One region of the Burkholderia sp. FERM BP-3421 genome, then DNA from elsewhere that is predicted to be linked to it. Evidence: riboswitches for the same ligand, from Rfam matches in the RefSeq annotation. Region 1 holds a riboswitch; the other holds the start of a gene.
What was found. A riboswitch is a leader RNA that binds a small molecule or an ion and turns the genes downstream of it on or off. The one in region 1 is predicted to bind cobalamin.
Positions count from the first base shown of each region.

Region 2: linked by a shared signal. The riboswitch ahead of Bsp3421_RS25610 (TonB-dependent receptor domain-containing protein) and the one ahead of Bsp3421_RS21640 (CbtB domain-containing protein) in region 1 are both predicted to bind cobalamin.

Region 1 covers NZ_CP117782.1:1,274,332-1,282,984, forward strand. The annotation lists gene Bsp3421_RS21625 (cyclic peptide export ABC transporter) at 1-1,465, shown strand, start outside; gene Bsp3421_RS21630 (alpha/beta fold hydrolase) at 1,551-2,354, opposite strand; gene Bsp3421_RS21635 (histidine phosphatase family protein) at 2,584-3,201, opposite strand; cobalamin riboswitch at 3,192-3,319, shown strand; gene Bsp3421_RS21640 (CbtB domain-containing protein) at 3,359-3,568, shown strand; gene Bsp3421_RS21645 (CbtA family protein) at 3,582-4,301, shown strand; gene Bsp3421_RS21650 (hypothetical protein) at 4,411-4,533, opposite strand; gene Bsp3421_RS21655 (hypothetical protein) at 4,523-4,798, opposite strand; gene Bsp3421_RS21660 (hypothetical protein) at 4,928-5,503, shown strand; gene Bsp3421_RS21665 (RBBP9/YdeN family alpha/beta hydrolase) at 5,610-6,209, shown strand; gene Bsp3421_RS21670 (SRPBCC domain-containing protein) at 6,209-6,724, shown strand; gene Bsp3421_RS21675 (ABC transporter substrate-binding protein) at 7,133-8,149, opposite strand; gene fhuF (siderophore-iron reductase FhuF) at 8,146-8,653, opposite strand, start outside.
Region 2 covers NZ_CP117782.1:2,142,598-2,151,250, forward strand. The annotation lists gene Bsp3421_RS25600 (ABC transporter ATP-binding protein) at 1-539, opposite strand, end outside; gene Bsp3421_RS25605 (FecCD family ABC transporter permease) at 536-1,540, opposite strand; gene Bsp3421_RS25610 (TonB-dependent receptor domain-containing protein) at 1,562-3,442, opposite strand; cobalamin riboswitch at 3,517-3,757, opposite strand; gene Bsp3421_RS25615 (ATPase) at 3,945-4,295, shown strand; gene Bsp3421_RS25620 (cell division protein ZapA) at 4,292-4,606, shown strand; RNA gene ssrS (6S RNA) at 4,699-4,880, shown strand; gene Bsp3421_RS25630 (EVE domain-containing protein) at 4,953-5,414, shown strand; gene Bsp3421_RS25635 (SIMPL domain-containing protein) at 5,608-6,345, shown strand; gene lgt (prolipoprotein diacylglyceryl transferase) at 6,419-7,309, opposite strand; gene Bsp3421_RS25645 (LysR substrate-binding domain-containing protein) at 7,394-8,305, opposite strand; gene ilvD (dihydroxy-acid dehydratase) at 8,465-8,653, shown strand, end outside.

The sequences.
Region 1 (8,653 bases):
GCAGGACACCATGGCGCAGCTGCGCGAGCACGTCGCGCGCCGGGTGGCCGCGGCCGAGCTGCAGGACGTCGAACGGATCGGCGCCGCGCCCGTGCAGTCGGTGCTGACCGACGACGCCACCAATGTGTCGATGCTGTTCTTCGCGCTGCCGAATCTGGTGATGCACGGCTCGATCGTGTTCGGCTGCCTCGGCTACCTCGCCTGGCTGTCGTGGCCGGTGTGCCTGCTCGCGGTCGCGGCGATCCTGGTCGGCTCGCTCGGCTATCACGCCGGCGACAAGCGCGCGATCGCGCTGCTCGAAGCCGCCGGGCGCTCGCAGGACAAGCTGTTCGGCTATCTCGGCGCGCTCTTCACGGGCGCCAAGGAGCTGAAGCTGCACCAGGCCCGCGCGCGGCAGTTCATCGACGGCCAGCTCGGCGCGGCGATCGGCGAGGTGCGCGACCATCGCCGCCGCGCGTTCAGCGCGTATGCGGTCGGGGTCGGCTGGATCGTGTTCCTGTTCTACGTGTTCCTCGGCGTCGCCGCGTTCTGGCCGGCGCTGGGCGTGCGCGGCGACGGCCCGGCGGCGTCCGGCTACGTGGTCGTGTTCCTGTTCATGCTGCTGCCGCTCGACGGCCTGCTCAACAACGTGCCCACCCTCAACGCGGCGCGCGTCTCGCTCGACCGCATCGAGAAGCTGATGGCCCAGTTCGGCGCGCTGCGCGTGGTGCCGCCGCCGCCCGAAGCGGCGTCGCATGCGCCGTTCCGCACGCTCGCGCTGCGCGACGTCACGCATTCGTATTTCCATGAGCGCGACGAGCGGATGTTCCGCGTCGGGCCGATCAACCTGACGCTGCAGCCGGGCGAACTGGTGTTCATCGTCGGCGGCAACGGCAGCGGCAAGACCACGCTCGCGAAGGTGCTGACCGGGCTGTACGAGCCCGAAGGCGGCGCGATCGAGATCGACGGCCAGCCGATCGGGTTCGCCGAGCGCGGCGCGTACCGCGAGCGCTTCACCGCCGTGTTCAACGATTTCCACCTGTTCGACGCGCTGCTCGGGATCGTCGATCCGAACGACGCGTCGCGCGCCCAGGCCGACGCGCGCGCGAACGCGCTCGTCGCGAAGCTCGCGCTCGATCACAAGGTGCAGGTGGTGGACGGCGCGTTCTCGACGCGCGCGCTGTCGACCGGCCAGCGCAAGCGCCTCGCGCTCGTGGTCGCGTACCTGGAGGATCGCCCGCTGTACCTGTTCGACGAATGGGCGGCGGACCAGGATCCGCAATTCAAGGCGGTGTTCTACGAGCAGCTGCTGCCCGAGCTGCGCGCGCGCGGCAAGACCGTGATCGTGATCAGCCACGACGACCGCTATTTCCCGATCGCGGACCGCGTGCTGAAGCTCGACAACGGCAGCATCGTCAGCGAGACCTTCGGCACCGCGCATGCGGCGCTCGCGACGCCCGTCGCGGCGAACGGCACGGCCGGCTGAGCCGGGCGGGACCGGTCGTCCGGCAAGCAGAACGCGGCGCGTGCCCGATGGGGACGCGCCGCGTTTTTTCATGCGCGGCGCGGGCTCAGGCGGGATCCCCGCGCAGGAACGCCTCGATCAGCGTGACGAAGTACGGCGGGCACTCCTGCATCGGGTAGTGCCCGCAGTTCGGCACGACCGCGAGGCGCGCATTCGGGTGCCACGCGAGGAAGCTGCGCCGCATCGCCGCCGCGTCGAGCCCGGGATCGTGGTCGCCGACCATCACGAGAAAGCGCGTGGCGAGCCCGCGCACCTGGTCGACGAACCCGGGCCCGTTCAGCATCGCGAGATAGCCGGGCCGGCAGGCCGGCGAGACCGCCGCGCGGCGCTGCCGCAGCTTGGCCTCGATCCAGCCCGGCGACAAGCCGCCCGCGACATGACGGAGCAGCCGGCGCAAGGCGGCGTCGTCCGTCGCGACCTGCTCGAAGAACGCCCGCGCCTCGGCGTCGAGCCCCTGCCCCGCGGCGGACACCGGGCACACCGCCACCGCGCCCAGGATCCGCCCGGGCGCGACGGCCGCGAGCCGCTGCGTCACCATCCCGGTCATCGAATGGCCGATCACGTGGAAGCCCGTCCAGCCGAGCCGGTCGGCGAGCGCGAGGCAGTCGGCGCTCACCTCGTCGAGCGTATACGCGCCCGTCAGGTGGAACGAGCGGCCGTATCCGCGCAGGTCGGCGAACACATAGGTGAACGCGTCGCCGTCGAGATACGGGAGGATGGCGTCGTAGTTCGTGTGGTCGCCGAGCCAGTCGTGCAGCATCAGCACGCGCACGGGGCCGTCGCCGTGCCGGCGGTGGCCGAGGCCTTCGTCCGGATGGGCGGCGCGGGAGAGAGAAGAGACGGGATTCATGTCGCGCAATTCCTTTTCGGTGGGGGAAAGCCAAAAAGAAACGCCCTCCCGGCGGACCGGGAGGGCGTTGCGCGTGACGACAAAGTGCGGCGATCGTATCAAGACCGCGCACGCGAATCAAGCGTTGGGACCGGCCGGGGCGATAACCCACGGCGCGCATCACGCATCACGCATCACGCATCACGCATCACGCATCACGCATCACGCATCGCGGGCTGCGCGGCGCGGCTCACCCTTCGGCTGCTTCACGACGCATCCAGCCCGGCCCGGCGCGCACCAGCACCGTCACGGCCAGCGGCGCGACCTCCGGACCGAACGGCGCATCGGGCGACGTACCCAGCGCATGCGCGAGCGCGGCGCGCACCAGCGCCGGATGGGTGACGGCGACGATCCGACCGCCCGCCGGCAAGCCGTCGAGCCAGCCGCCCACCCGCCGCCGCGCATCCGCGAACGCTTCGCCGCCGTGCGGATGCGCGCGCGGATCCGCCAACCAGGCCCGCAGCGCATCCGGGGCCGTCTGCGCGAGGCGCGCGAGCGGCACGCCGCGCCAGCGGCCGTAGTCGAGATCCGCCAGCCCCGCCTCGGGCGCGGCAGGCAGGCCGAGCGCCTCGGCGGTCTGCCGCGCGCAGCGCGCCGGGCTGCTGCACGCGCGCGCGCCGGCGGGCGGCGTCCAGCGCGCGCGCAGCGCGGCCGCCTCGGCGAGACCGCGCGCATCGAGCGGATCGTCGTCGGGGAACGCGCCGCTCCGCATCGCGCGGGTCGCCGCATGCGCGACGAGATACACGACGAGGTCGGCGTCGGCCGCCCGATGCGGCTCGCCCTCCGATTGCTCCGGCAAAAAAATCACGCGTACAATGCCCTCCGAATACGAACGCGGAAGCCGGTGCGAATCCGGCGCGGTCGCGCCACTGTAACCGGCGATCCCTGATCCCGGAAGCCAGACCTGCGTTCCTTGCCTTTCCTCACCACCCTTGACGGGGCGCGATTCCCCCGGAGATCCCACCATGCACGAAGCTGCCCTCAACCCGGTTGCCGCCCCGGCGCCGATTCCCCTTGGCGAACTGTTGCCCTGGGCCCTGTTCGCCGGCCTGCTCCTGCTGCTCGCGCTCTACTTCGTCGGCGCGGAACAAGGCGCGACCTCGCTCGTTCCCGGCATGTACGTGCATGAGTTCGTGCACGACGGCCGGCACCTGCTCGGCTTCCCCTGCCACTGACGCGGAGGCACGGATGGTCGGAAAACTGCTGGTCCGCGGGATGCTCGCAGGCATCGCCGCCGGTCTTCTCACGTTCGCGTTCGCGCGGGTCGTCGGCGAACCCCAGGTCGCGCAGGCGATCGCCTTCGAGGAAAAGCTCGATGCGGCCAAGGGCGAGGCCCCGGAACCGGAGCTCGTCAGCCGCGGGACCCAGGCCGGGCTCGGCCTGCTCACGGGCGTCGTGACCTACGGCGCGGCATTCGGCGGCCTGTTCGCGCTGACCTTCGCCTATGCGTACGGCCGGGTCGGGCGGCTCGCCGCGCGGCCGCTGTCCGCGTGGCTCGCGCTCGCGGCGTTCATCGCGCTGGTGATCGTCCCCAATCTCAAGTACCCCGCCAATCCCCCCTCGGTGGGCGATCCGGAGACGATCGGCTATCGAACCGGGCTGTTCTTCCTGATGATCGCGATCTCGATCGTGACGCTGGTGTTCTCGCTCAAGGTGCGCGGCCGGTTGTCCGCGCGGCTCGGCGCGTGGAACGCGTCGCTCGCGGCGGGGCTCGTGTTCGTCGCGATCATCGCGGCCGTGCAGCACGCGCTGCCCGCGATCAACGAAGTGCCCGACGCGTTCCCTGCGACCGTGCTGTGGCAGTTCCGGGTCGCCGCGATCGGCATGCAGGTGATCATGTGGACGACGATCGGCCTCGTGTTCGGCGCGCTGGCCGAACGCGGCGTGCCGGCGGGACGGCGCACGTAGCGGCGCGGCCGCGCCGCCCCCGCCCCTTCCCGCCTCCGCCCCGCTCCCGCCGGTCCGGCGGGCGCCACGGCCACTCCGGTGGCCGTTTTCATTCATGCGCGCCGCGCGCTCAACGCCAGCCCTTCCAGCACGCCTTGTTCGTCGCGCTGATCGCGACGAACGTGATGATCCAGAACAGGATCGGGCCCGCCGCGCCCTTGATCCGGATGAACGTCCCGAGTTCAAACACCAACCGGCCCGTTGCTCATCCGCAGGGTCGTGACGATGAAGTAGGCGAACAGCCCGACATACGGCAACACGAAGAACACCAGGTAGTTGTCCAGGACGAACCCGATGAACTTGGAGTCCGCATGGCTGCTCCACGTCACGAGATAGCCCAGATAGAGCGGCCCCGCGACCATCGCCAGAATCACGAACGGAATCACGGCGCAGTGCAGCCTGAATTGCCAGGCCTCGATGGAACGGTTCGACAACGGTTCGTCGGCCGACGTATTCATGATGCTTTCTCCGTTGGTCTGCACGCCGGCCGCCTCGCGCCCATGGGCCGCGCCGGCCTCGATCGACCCCGCCCGGCAGGCCCCGGGAGTCGACTCGATATAATCAAAGCAGACCTATTTCAAAACAGAATGAACATAAACCCTCGCTTTTCACGCGCACGGCGTGCGCTGGCCGCCTCCCTCCTGCTGCTCGCCTGCGCCCGGACCCCGGCCGCGCCGTCCCCGGACACGAACGCAGCCCCGAACAACGAAGCGCTGATCCAGCGGATCATCGTCCTGAACGAACACGGCGACCCCGCCTCGCTCGAAAAGGCGACGGCCGGCTACCTGCTGAACGCGACGCGCAAGTTCAACCCGAACGTGTCGCCCGATGCCTGGAAAGGCGTCCAGGCCGACGTCAACGAGATCATCGCCAACAAGATCCGCTCCGGGTACGGCGAACAGGCGCTGCTCACGCGCCGCATGATCCGGAACGCGAAGCTGTCGGACGACGAGCTGCGGCACCTGATCGCGATGCTGGAGGACCCCGTGATGCAGCGCTACTACCGCGCGACCTGGGACGGCAAGACGGCCGGCTACATCGCCGACCTGTCGCAGCAGGTGAACAACCAGATGTGGTTCGTCGTCTCGATCGTGCTCAGAAAGCGCGGGCTGCAGACCAGCGACCCGGGTGCGACGCCGCGCCCGGCCGCCGGCGCGCATTGAGGCCGGGAGGCGCGCGGCGCTCGTGCAGTCCCGGCGCGCAAGGCCTAGAATGACGCGCCACGGCTTTCCTTCGCCCCGCGCGCCGCGCCTCGACACCCGGGACCTCATGACTTCCGCTCCGCGTTTCGCCGGCAAGCACGTCTTGATCGTGCACGGCTACACCGCATCGCCCGCCGCCAACTGGTTTCCCTGGCTCGCCGAGACCTTGCGCGCGGAAGGCGCGCGCGTCGACGTGCCGGCCATGCCCGCTCCCGATGAACCGACGCCGCGCGCATGGGCCGAGACGCTGCGCGCGATCGTGCCGGCGGCCGACGCGAATACCCTGCTGGTCGGCCACAGCCTCGGCTGCATCAGCGTGCTCCGGCACCTGCTGACGCTGCCGGCCGGCACCCGCATCGGCGGCCTGCTGCTCGTGTCCGGCTTCGACCGGCCCCTGTCGACGCTGCCGACGCTGCGTGCGTTCACCGACGCGCCGCTCGATCACGCCGAGGTGATCCGGCGCGCGCCGCGGATCGCGTCGATCTACTCGGACAACGATACGATCGTGACGCCGGCCGCGTCGCGCGACCGGTCCGCCTCGCTGCGCGGCGCCGATGAAATCGTGGCCGGCGCGGGCCACTTCCTCGACCGCGAGGGCTTTACCCGGCTCCCGCGGGCCCTGGCCGCACTCGTCGCGCTGCGGGCGAACGCGCGCGGCGCGTCATGATGAAGCGCGGCAGGCGCCTGCTGATCGGTTTCGCGCTCGGCGCCGCGGGCATGAGCGCGGCGCTCGCCGCGCTGCACGAGGATCTGGAAATCCGCGCCGACCAGTTCATTGCCCGGCCGCCCGCCGAGGTCTGGCGCGTGGTGACGGATCGCGCGGCCTATCCGGCGTGGAATCCGTTCATCACCGAGATCGACGGCCCATTCCGCGAGGGCGCGACGCTGCGCATCGTGCTCGGGCGCGGCGCGGACACGATGACCTTCAGGCCGATCGTGCAACGCGTCCGCGACGACGCGGAGATCTGCTGGCGCGGCAGCGTGGGCGTCGACGGTCTGTTCGACGGCACCCATTGCCTGCGCCTGACGGCTGTCGCGGGCGGCACCCGCTTCGAGCAGCGCGAACGGTTCTCGGGATGGCTCGCGGGCCGGCTGACGCGCACGGTGGTCGAGGACACCCGCCTCGAATTCGTCGCGATGAATGCCGCGCTCAAGCGACGCGTCGAATCAGGTATGCGTTGACCGGATCGCAAAAACAATGACGACGATGCGGACGCGGCAGGGCCAGCCGCGCACCGTGGACTGCGGCGCGCCTGACCGCGCGGCCGCGCGGGCAGGTACGCGCTGACCTGATCGAGAAAACGAAGACGACGATGCGGACTCGGCAAGGCCAGCCGCGCACCGTGTGACTCGGCCCGCCTGACCGTGCGGCCGCGCGGGCAGGTACGCGCTGACCTGATCGCAAAACAAAGACGACGATGCGGACGCGGCAAGGCCAACCGCGCACCGTGTGACTGCGGCGCGCCTGACCGCGCGGCCGCGCGGGCAGGTACGCGCTGCCTCGATGCGGTCGGCCGCGACCGCGCGCGCGACCCCGTCAGGCCGCGCGCCCTGCGCCCCACCCCGAAGCGCCGTCGCGGCATCAGCGCATCAACGCCCGCCCGCCTTCGGCAACGCCAGCAACGATTCCGTCATCACGTCCGCGAGCCGCAGCGCGGACATCGGCCCCCCGAACCCCCAGATATTGCGCTCGACGAGCGCGATCCGTCCCGCGCGTTGCGCGGGCACGAACCGCCACACCGGCGAATCGAGCTTCGCGGCGAGCGGCACGTCGGGCCCGGTCGCGCTGACGAACATCACCGCGAGGTCCGGCCGCTTCAGCAGGTCCTCCGAGGTCACGTAGGCAGTGCCCTCGCGGGTCGACTCGCCGGGCCAGGGCGTGAGCCCGAGCGCGCGCGCGACGCCCGCCGCCGTGCTGTTGCCGGTGAAGGCCCAGTAGCGATCGGGCAACCCCAGTTCCTGCAGCCACGCGACCGGCTCGCCGCGCCGCCCGGCCTCGGCGAGCCGCCGCGCGTTGCGCGCGAGCCCGGCCGCGAGCCGCGCGTCGACCGCGCGCGCCGCTTCCACGCGGCCGGTCAAACAGCCGAGCGTATGCAGGATCGCGCGCGCCCAGTCGAGCTGCGTCACCTGCCGGCCGTCGCGCACGAAGTTCGGACTGTAGGCGAACAGCACGGTCGGCGCGATCCGCTCCAGCGCCGCGAAGATCGCCGCATGGCGCAGCCCCACGCCGAGAATCAGATCGGGCCGCGCGGCCGCGATCGCCTCGAGGCTCGGCTCCTGGCGCGTGCCGATGTCCGGCACCCGCGCGAGCCGCGCGTCGTCGTAGCCGATCCAGCCCGGGTAGTACTCGGGGTCGGCCATGCCGACGGGCGTGATGTCCAGCGCCGCGAGATCCTCGGCGAACATGAATTCGAGCACGACGATCCGGGCCGGCCGCGCCGGCAGCACGGCGCTCGCCTGCGACACCACGGGATTGCCGGCGAGCGGCCCGCAGGCCGCGCCGGGCAGCACCTCGGCCGCGGCGCGCGCAAGCGGCGCGAACGCCGCGCCGCACGCCGCCGCCAGCACCGCGCCCAGCATGCGACGCCGGGGAGCCTGCACGCTCATCGCATCGCCTCCTGCAACGCGATCGCGTCGTCGCACATCGTCAGCAGCAGCGGACAACTTCCACACAGTTGGGTCTCTCCCGGAATTTCATTGCGCATGCAGCACACGCGGCGCGCGCGGAACGGATTCGGCAGCCGCGTCGAGCACGGCCGCGCGCGCCGCACCGGCAGGCGCAGCGGGTTCGCCTCGCCGTCCGCGTCGAGCGGGCCGAACAGCCAGGCGGCATCGTCGGCCGCGCCGGGAAGGTCCGCGCACTGCTCGAACAGGTAGTCGAGCAGATTGCCGGCATTGCTCCACAGCACGCGCGGCGAGAGTCGGGTCATCGCGGCCAGCTGCCCGATCACCTCGCGCAGGTGCGCGACGAGCGGCCCGTAGCGGCGCGCCGGATCGGGGTCGGCCGCGCCGAGCGCGGCCGGGTCGACGCCGAACGCGACCGGCAGGCCCGCGCGCAGCGCGACCCGCGCGCCCGTCAGGTCGAGCGGCCGGCCGAGCAGCAGCGCGGCG
Region 2 (8,653 bases), 870 kb from region 1:
TGCGCGAGCGGTTCGTCGAGCAACAGCAGCGGCGCGTCCTGGCACAGCGCGCCGGCCAGCGCGACGCGCTGGCGCTCGCCGCCCGACAGCGACAGCACGTCGCGCGCGGCGAACGCCGCGAGCCCGAGCGCGTCGAGCGCGGCCTGCGCGGCCGCGCGATCCTCGGGACGCTCCCAGCCCCAGCCGGACAGATGCGGCAAGCGGTTGAGCAGCACGGTGTCGAACACGCTCGCGCTGAACGCGTCGTGCACGCTCTGCGCCATCAGCGCGCGCCGCCGCGCGAGCGGCGCGGGCGACCATGCGGCGAGCGGCACGCCGTCGAGTTCGACCTGCCCGCGCGCGGGCGGCGCGAGTCCGGCGAGCGTCGAGATCAGCGTTGTCTTGCCCGCGCCGTTCGGGCCGGCGATGCACCACAGCTCGCCCGGGCCGAAGCCTTGCGTGAAATCGTCGAGCAGCAGGCGGCCACCCGCTTGCAGTGCGAGCCGCCGCGCATCGCAGCGCGCCGCGACGGCATCCGGAAGCAGGCGCGGCGCGCTCATCGCGCCCGCCTCAGCAGCATCCACAGGAACACCGGCACGCCGATCAACGCCGTCATCACGCCGACCGGCAATTGCGCGGGCGCGATCGCCGTGCGCGCGAGCAGGTCGGCCGCCATCACGCCGCCACCGCCCGCGAGCGCGGCGGCGGGCAGCAGCATGCGCTGGTCGTTGCCGAATGCGAGCCGCAGCGCGTGCGGCACCACGAGGCCGACGAAGCCGATCGTGCCGGCCGTGGTCACCGCGGCCGCGGCGGCCAGCGAGGCGATCAGGTAGATGCGCAGCCGCAGCCGCGCGACCGGCACGCCGAGCGCCGCCGCCACGGCGTCGCCGCGCAGCAGCGCGTTGAGCTGCGGCGCGACCGGCAGCGCGGCGAGCAAGGCCGCCGCGAGCGCCGCGAGCGCGAACCAGGGCGCGGCCGCGCCGCTCAGGTCGCCCGACAGCCAGAACAGGATGCCGCGCAGCCGGTTGTCCGGCGCGATCGACAGCAGCAGCGTGATCAGCGCGCCCCACCCCGCCGCGATCACCACGCCCGTGAGCAGCAGACGCGGCGATGCGTCGCGAACGTCGCCGCGCCACAGCGCGCGACGCCCGAGACCGAGCAGCACGGCGATCGACGCGAGCGCGCCGAGGAACGACGCGGCGTCGACCATCCACCACGCGCCGCCCGCGATCATCGCGACGAGCGCGAAGCCCGCCGCGCCGCCCGATACGCCGAGCACGTAAGGTTCGGCGAGCGGATTGCGCAGCAGCACCTGCAACAGCGCGCCCGCGAGCGCGAGCAGCGCGCCGCAGCTGAAGCCCGCGAGCGCCCGCGGCAGGCGCAGCGTGCGCACGACCTCGACCGCGAGCGGCGTCGCGTCACCGCCCCCATGCGGCGCGAGCGCGGCCAGCGCCTGTCCGGGCGAGACGGGCAGGCTGCCGCACGTCAGCGACGCGACGAACACGGCGGCCGCGACGCCCGCGGCCCCGGCCCAGATCAGGGCCGCGCGGCGCGCGTTCATCCGCGCGCCCCGCCGCGTGCGTCACGGCTGCTGCCAGCCGATCGTGACGTAGGCGCCGCGGCGCGGCGTGTTGTACGCATAGGCAAGTTCGTAATCCTTGTCGAGCAGGTTGTCGATGCGCGCGCTCACGTACCACGCCTTCGTGATGTTGTAGCGCGCGGACAGGTTGACGACCCCGTAGCCGCCGAGCGGATTGCCGGTGTCGTTGCGCGCGCCGCTGACGAGCCATTCGCCGCCGACGCGCCAGCCGCCGAACGCGCGGTTCAGCGCGAACGATGCGAAGCGGCGCGCGCGCCGGTTCAGGTCCTGGCCGGCCGTCTCGTCGACCGGGTTCTGCACGGTCGCCGCGACCCGCACCTCGGTCTTGCCGACATGGCCCTGCCACGAGCCCTCGACACCCTGCACCTTGGCCCGGCCGATGTTCACGGCCTGATAGTAATAGCTGTTCGCGACCGGCTGGTAGTCGATCAGGTCCGTGTAGCGCGTCTGGAACACCGTCACGCGCGCCACGCCGAGCGCGTCCGACGCGTACTGCACGGCGGCCTCGACCGAGTGGCTGCGCTCGGGGCGGATCGCCGGATTGCCTGCGTTCGGGTAGTACAGATCGTTGAAGCTCGGTGCGCGGAATGCATCGGAATAGCTGGCCGTGACCTTCCAGTGCTCGGTCACGTCGAGCCCATAGCCGAGATAGTAGCTGTTGGCGCCGCCGAAATCGGAGTACTGGTCGCGCCGCACGTTGGCCTGGAACTGGCTGTTCCCGAAGCGGCCCGTGTAGCCGAGCCAGCCCGAATTCACATGACGCTGCGGCGCGGCGAACACGTCGGAGTCGAACGCCTGGTCGAGCCGCTCATAGCCCGCCTGGATGCGCTGATCCTTCAGCGGCGCGAAATCGTTTTGCCAGGTGTACTGGCGGTTGTCGGTGTTGAAGTGATCGGTATAGGCGCCGTTCAGCCAGGACTGGCTTCGATCGTTGCCGCTCGCGACGCGCAGATGCGTGGTCCACCAGTCGGTCAGCTTGCCGTCCGCGAACGCGGCGATCTGCTGCACCTTGGTATACAGGCTGTTGAGATCGGTCGGCTGCCCGTAGGCATTGTCGAAGCTGGTGTCGCCGTTGCTCTGGAAGTAGCTGACACCCGCGCTCCAGCGCGCGTTGAAGCGATGCTTGAGCGACGCGGCCACGCTTTCGTCGAGATAGCCGTTCGCATTCGGATTCGCCTGCGGCTGCCGGACCGGATCGATGGCCGAGAAGCCGTCGGTCTTGTCGCGCGACAGCGACACGCTGAAGGTCGTGTCGCCCGCCGCGTCGAGCCGGCCCGACACGCCCGCGGTCTGGCTCTGCGTGTGATAGCTGCCATAGCCGACCGAGAAGTTGAAGCGCGGCGGATGATCGCCGCCGTCCTTCGTGAACACCTGCACGACGCCGCCGATCGCGCCCGAGCCGTACAGCGACGACACGTTGCCGTTGACGATCTCGACCCGCTCGATCTGGTCGAGCGGCAGCTGCGCGATCTGCGCCTGGCCGAGGCTCGCCGAATCGACCCGCACGCCGTCGATCAACACCAGCGACTGAGTCGACTGCGCGCCGCGCAGGAACAGGCTCGCGGTCGCGCCGGGCCCGCCGTTGCGCACGATCTGCGCGCCGGGCGCGAGCGCGAGCAGGCCGGGCAGATCGGTCGCATTGCTGTTCTCGATGTCCGCGCGGGTAAACAGAGTGGTTTGCGGCAGCGCGTCCGCGAGCGCTTGCGGGGCACGCTGCGCGGTCACGACGATCGGCTCGAGCTGGGTCGGCGCGGCGGCGGACGAAGGCGGCGGGGAAGAAGCAGGCGGCGTGCTCTGCGCGACGGCGGCGCACGGCAGCCCGGAACACGCGACGAGCGCGGCGCGGGCGATCTGGGTTCGCATCGATGAATCCTGTTGAACGGTGCGGCCCCCGCCTCCCCGCAGGTTCCGCCTCACGAGGACGGCGCGCATCGCGCGTCCGCCCTCCCGCCCTGGCCGGTATCCGGGCTGGCGGCGTCACCGCCCCGCCTTCCCGCGCGCATCGCGCAGTGGCCGCGCGGCAAACGCCGCGCTTGTGGGGACAGCTGGCATCGCACGCGATGCGCCGCTTACCGTTGCGGGGGCAGCGCAGGTTGGCCGGTCCTGGCGGACCGTGCGCCCTGCTTCCCGTTTAACCGCGTGCGCGTGCACGCGAGCACCAAAGCGGCGCCAGTGTAGGAGCGCGGGTGCCGGCCGTCAAGAAAGCCTCCCGCGCGCCGCGCGCGCCCCCCAGCTCGCGGGATTTGACCCAGATTTGTCGCAAAATTCGCATCAACACGCATGAACGTTACGTCTCGATACGATCCGGATCTCGGGTTGGACGATAATCCGCGCTAAAATGCTGGGTCTTTAGAGGACGCAGCAGATGCTCAACGAACTCGAAACTCTATCTCAAAATATTGGCCGTTTGATCGCGCTGAACAAGCGTCATCACACGGAGCGGCTCGCGCTCGAAGAGCAGCTCGCGCAATTGCGCACGGAAGCGGAAGCGACCCGCACGGAACTCTCGCAACTGCGCGAGGAACGCGACGCCCTTGCGGCGGAGCGCGACGCGCTGTCGGCGAAGATCGACGATGCCCAGGTGAAGCTCAATGCGATTCTCGAGAAGCTGCCGCGCGCGAAGAACGCGCCGGACGCGGAAAACCAGCTCGACCTGCTCGACCCGCGCGATGATGCGCGCGAGGGCGGCCCGGCCAGCCACGGAGAACATGCATGAGCACCAAGCAGATCGAAGTATCGATCCTCGGTCAGGCGTATCGGCTCGCCTGCTCCGCCGACACCGAAGCCGCGTTGCTCGAGGCGGTCGCGCGCGTCGATGCGGAGATGTCGAAGATCCGCTCGAACAGCTCCGTGCGCGGCACGGATCGCATCGCCGTGATGGCCGCGCTGTCGCTCGCGTCGGAGCTTTTGAGGCTGCAACAGAGCGTGCGGCACGGAGAAGCATTTCCCGCGGAGGAAATCCGGCGTACAATGCATCAAATGAATGAACAGCTTGGTGCAGTGCTCGCACAGCACGAAGCGCAGTAAGCGGGTCGCACGGGTTCTCGTGGTGCTTGATGTCCAGCGTGATGAGCATCGCGCAAGCCACTGAATCCAAACACGATCCGCACGATTAGTCAGCTTCCCTGCCTGGTTCGCCAAGGTCATATATTCCTTGAACCAATGCCATGTGCACGGTTGCGGAAATTTGTAGCACGGGCGCGCGCGTCACTCTGTCTGATGTACCCGATGTGCTGCTAACTGCGACCAATTCTGAACCCCAGGTTCAGGATGCCGGCCTAGCGGCCAAGGCGGGGGCCTTTTCAACGGCATCGGGCGATTCCCGATGCCGTTTCCTTTTGCGGCAGCCTTTTTCCTGCGTCGATCACGATCCATGCACCACTGGCTGATGAAGTCCGAACCGGACGAAGCGAGCATCGACGATCTCGCGAACGCGCCGCAGCGCACGCTGCCGTGGACCGGCGTGCGCAACTATCAGGCGCGCAACTTCATGCGCGACACGATGCACATCGGCGACGGCGTGCTGTTCTATCACTCGAGCTGCCCCGAGCCCGGCATCGCCGGCCTCGCCGAGGTCTGTTCGACGCCCTATCCCGATCCCACGCAGTTCGATCCGAAGAGCCCCTATCACGATCCGAAATCCACGCGCGAAACACCGCGCTGGATGCTGGTCGACGTGAAGTTCGTGCGCAAGTCGCCGCTCGTGCCGCTCGCCGCGTTGCGCGAGCACGACGCCCTTGCCGACATGCGCGTGCTCGCGAAAGGCAACCGCCTCTCGATCACGCCCGTCACGCCCGCCGAATGGCGCTTCATCACGCAGAAGCTGATGAAGTGAGGTCGCGCCGCGGCCCGCTTCAAGGAAAGTCAAATCGGCCGGCCCGGCCGGCCGCGCAGCGGAACTCGGCGCGCCTTTCATTGGCCTAACGGTCGCTCAGCCGGCAAGCCGCCGGTTACGATCCTCATCAGGCGCGGCCTCGTACCGCGTTTTTGCGCGTATCGCGTGCGCGCTTCCGTTCAAGGAGTCCAACATGACGAAAAAAACCGCCCTCGTGCTCGCTCTCGCCGTCGCCACCGTGGTGCCCGTCGCGCTGTCGCTCGCCCCGTCCGTCGCACGCGCGCAGAGCGTCGGCCAACAACCGCCGCCGGCCGGCGTGCTGTCGCTGTCGGCACAGGCCAGCGCCGACGTGCCGCAGGACGTCGTCACGATCACGCTGTTCTACGAGCAGCAGGCGCGCGACCCCGGCAGCCTCACGGCGGACCTGAACCGCCGCGCCGACGCGGCGCTCGCGCAGGCGCGCGGCGTCGCCGGCGTGACCGCGCGCACGGGCGCGTTCTCGGTCTATCCGAGCACCGACCGCGACGGCAAGATCTCCGCATGGCGCGGCCGCACCGAGGTCGTGCTCGAATCGCACGACTTCGCGGCCGCCTCGAAGCTCGCCGGCCAGCTCGCCACGACCCTGCAGATCGCCGGCGTCGACTTCTCGCTGTCGCCCGAGGCACAGCGCGCCGCCGAGCAGAAGCTCACGACGGAAGCGATCAAGTCGTTCCGCACGCGCGCCGAGGAAGCCTCGAAGGCGTTCGGCTACAGCAGCTATTCGATCCGCGACGTCAACGTCGGCGGCGGTCACAACGTGCAGCCGTATCCGCGCATGATGGCGATGGCCGCGGCCGCGCCGATGTCCAAGGACGCCGGCGCGCCGATCTCGGTCGAGGGCGGCAAGGCGACCGTGACCGTCAACGTGAACGGCTCGGTCCAGATGAAGTGACGCGCGACGCGCGACGATAAAAAAACGCCGGCTCCCGCCGGCGTTCTTCATGGTGCGCGGCTCACGCCGCCCGTCATGCGCGCGCGGCGCGCGCGCCACGACGATAGGCCCACACGAGCATCGCGATGCCCGCGAGGATCATCGGCAACGACAGCCACTGCCCCATCGACAAGCCGAACGTGAGCAGTCCGAGGAAGTCGTCGGGCTCGCGCGCGAACTCCACGGTGAAACGCGCGAGGCCGTAGCCGATCAGGAACACCGCCGACACCGCGCCGAGCGGCCGCGGCTTGCGCGCGAAGAAGAACAGCACGAAGAACAGCGCGACGCCCTCGAGCGCGATCTCGTAGAGCTGCGACGGATGGCGCGGCAGCATCTGATACTGCATGAACACCTCGTTGAGGTTCCACTTCGCGGCAAGCGCCGGATGCGCGCCGAGCCACGCGGCATCGTCGCGCGCGGCGCCGGGGAACAACATCGCCCAGGGCGCGTCCGGGCTCGTCACGCGGCCCCACAGCTCGCCGTTGATGAAATTGCCGAGACGCCCCGCGGCGAGCCCCGTCGGCACCATCGGCGCGACGAAGTCGGTCACCTCCATCCAGCTGCGCTTGCGCTGCCACGCGAACAGCGACATCGCGAACACCACGCCCAGGAAGCCACCGTGGAACGACATGCCGCCCTCCCACACCTTGAAGATGTCGAGCGGGTGCGAGAAATAGAAGCTCGCCTTGTAGAACAGCACGTAGCCGAGACGGCCGCCGAGCACGGTGCCGAGCACGCCGTAGAACATCATGTCGTCGATGTCCTTCGCGGTCCAGCCTTGCGCCGCGACGTGCGGCAGGCGCAGCCGCAGCCGGCCGACCACGATCGCCGCGATGAACGCGACCAGATACATGAGGCCGTACCAGCGGACGGCGAGCGGCCCGAGGTGGATCGCGACGGGATCGAAATGCGGGTGAATGATCATGGATAAACGGTGTAGGGTTCGGATTCATCGCGCCGCGCACGAGGTGCGCGACGCGTGTTTGACGGCGGGCGCGCGCCGAGGTTCTCAGCCGTCGATGCCGGGCGCCGCGCGCCGCACGATCTCGATGAAGGCCGCGAGCACCGGACTCACGTCGCCCGTGCGCCAGGCCAGCCCGGTCTCGACGACCGGCGCGTCGGCGGCGAGCGGCCGGTAGATCACGCCCGTGCGCCGCAGGTTGCGCAGCGACTGCGGCACCAGCGCGACGCCCATGCCGGCCGACACGAGGCTCACGATCGTCTGCATCTGGATCGCCTCCTGGCCGATGCGCGGCGTGACGCCCGCCGCGCCGTAGCAGCCCGTAATGATGTCATAAAAGCCGGGCGCCAGACGACGCGGAAAGATCACGAGCGGCAAGTCCGCGACCTCGGCGAGGCGCACCGGCGTCTCCTCGCCCGCCTTCGACGCGTCGGCCGGCATCGCCACCACGAGCGGTTCGCGCGCCACGGGCAGATAGGACAGCACGGCCGCATGCCGCGGCGGCACGGGCGGAATGATCAACCCGGCGTCGATCCGCCCGGCCGCGAGTTCGTCGATCTGCACGTCGCTCGTCGCCTCGGTCAGTTGCAGCCGCACGTGCGGATTGCGCGCGCCGAACTCGCGCAGCAGGTTCGGCAGCAGGCCGTAGTCCGCGGTCGACACGAACGCGAGCGACAGCGAGCCGGCCTCGCCGCGCGCGAGACTCTGCGCGAGCGGCGGCAGCGCGTCCGCCGCAGCCAACAGCCGCTCGACCTCGGGCAGGAGCGCCGCGCCCACCGCCGTCAGCTCGACCGAGCGCTTGGTGCGCGCGAACAGCGCGACGCCCAGCGCCTCCTCCAGCGCGCGGATCGCCTGCGACAACGGCGGCTGCGTCATCGACAGCCGGGCGGCCGCGCGGCCGAAATGTCGCTCGTCGGCGACGGTCACGAAATAGCGCCACTGGCGCAGGTCGGGGCTCACCTCGGTCACGCTCCCTGATATGTTGATCGACCTAATCGGCTATGAATAATATATTGGACATTCCCAAAGAGAAACTGCATCCTTGGCCCACTTGAGCCGTTCCGCCCGTGCCGCGGCCGGCCGCCCCGCAATCAAGACAACAAACGGATGGAGTTCCCCATGTCGTACAACCGCCGCTCGAAGAACATCACGCAAGGCGTCGCGCGCGCGCCGAACCGCTCGATGTATTACGCGCTCGGCTACCAGAAGGACGATTTCGACAAGCCGATGATCGGCATCGCGAACGGCCACTCGACCATCACGCCGTGCAACGCGGGCCTGCAGCGCCTGTCCGACGCCGCCGTGAAG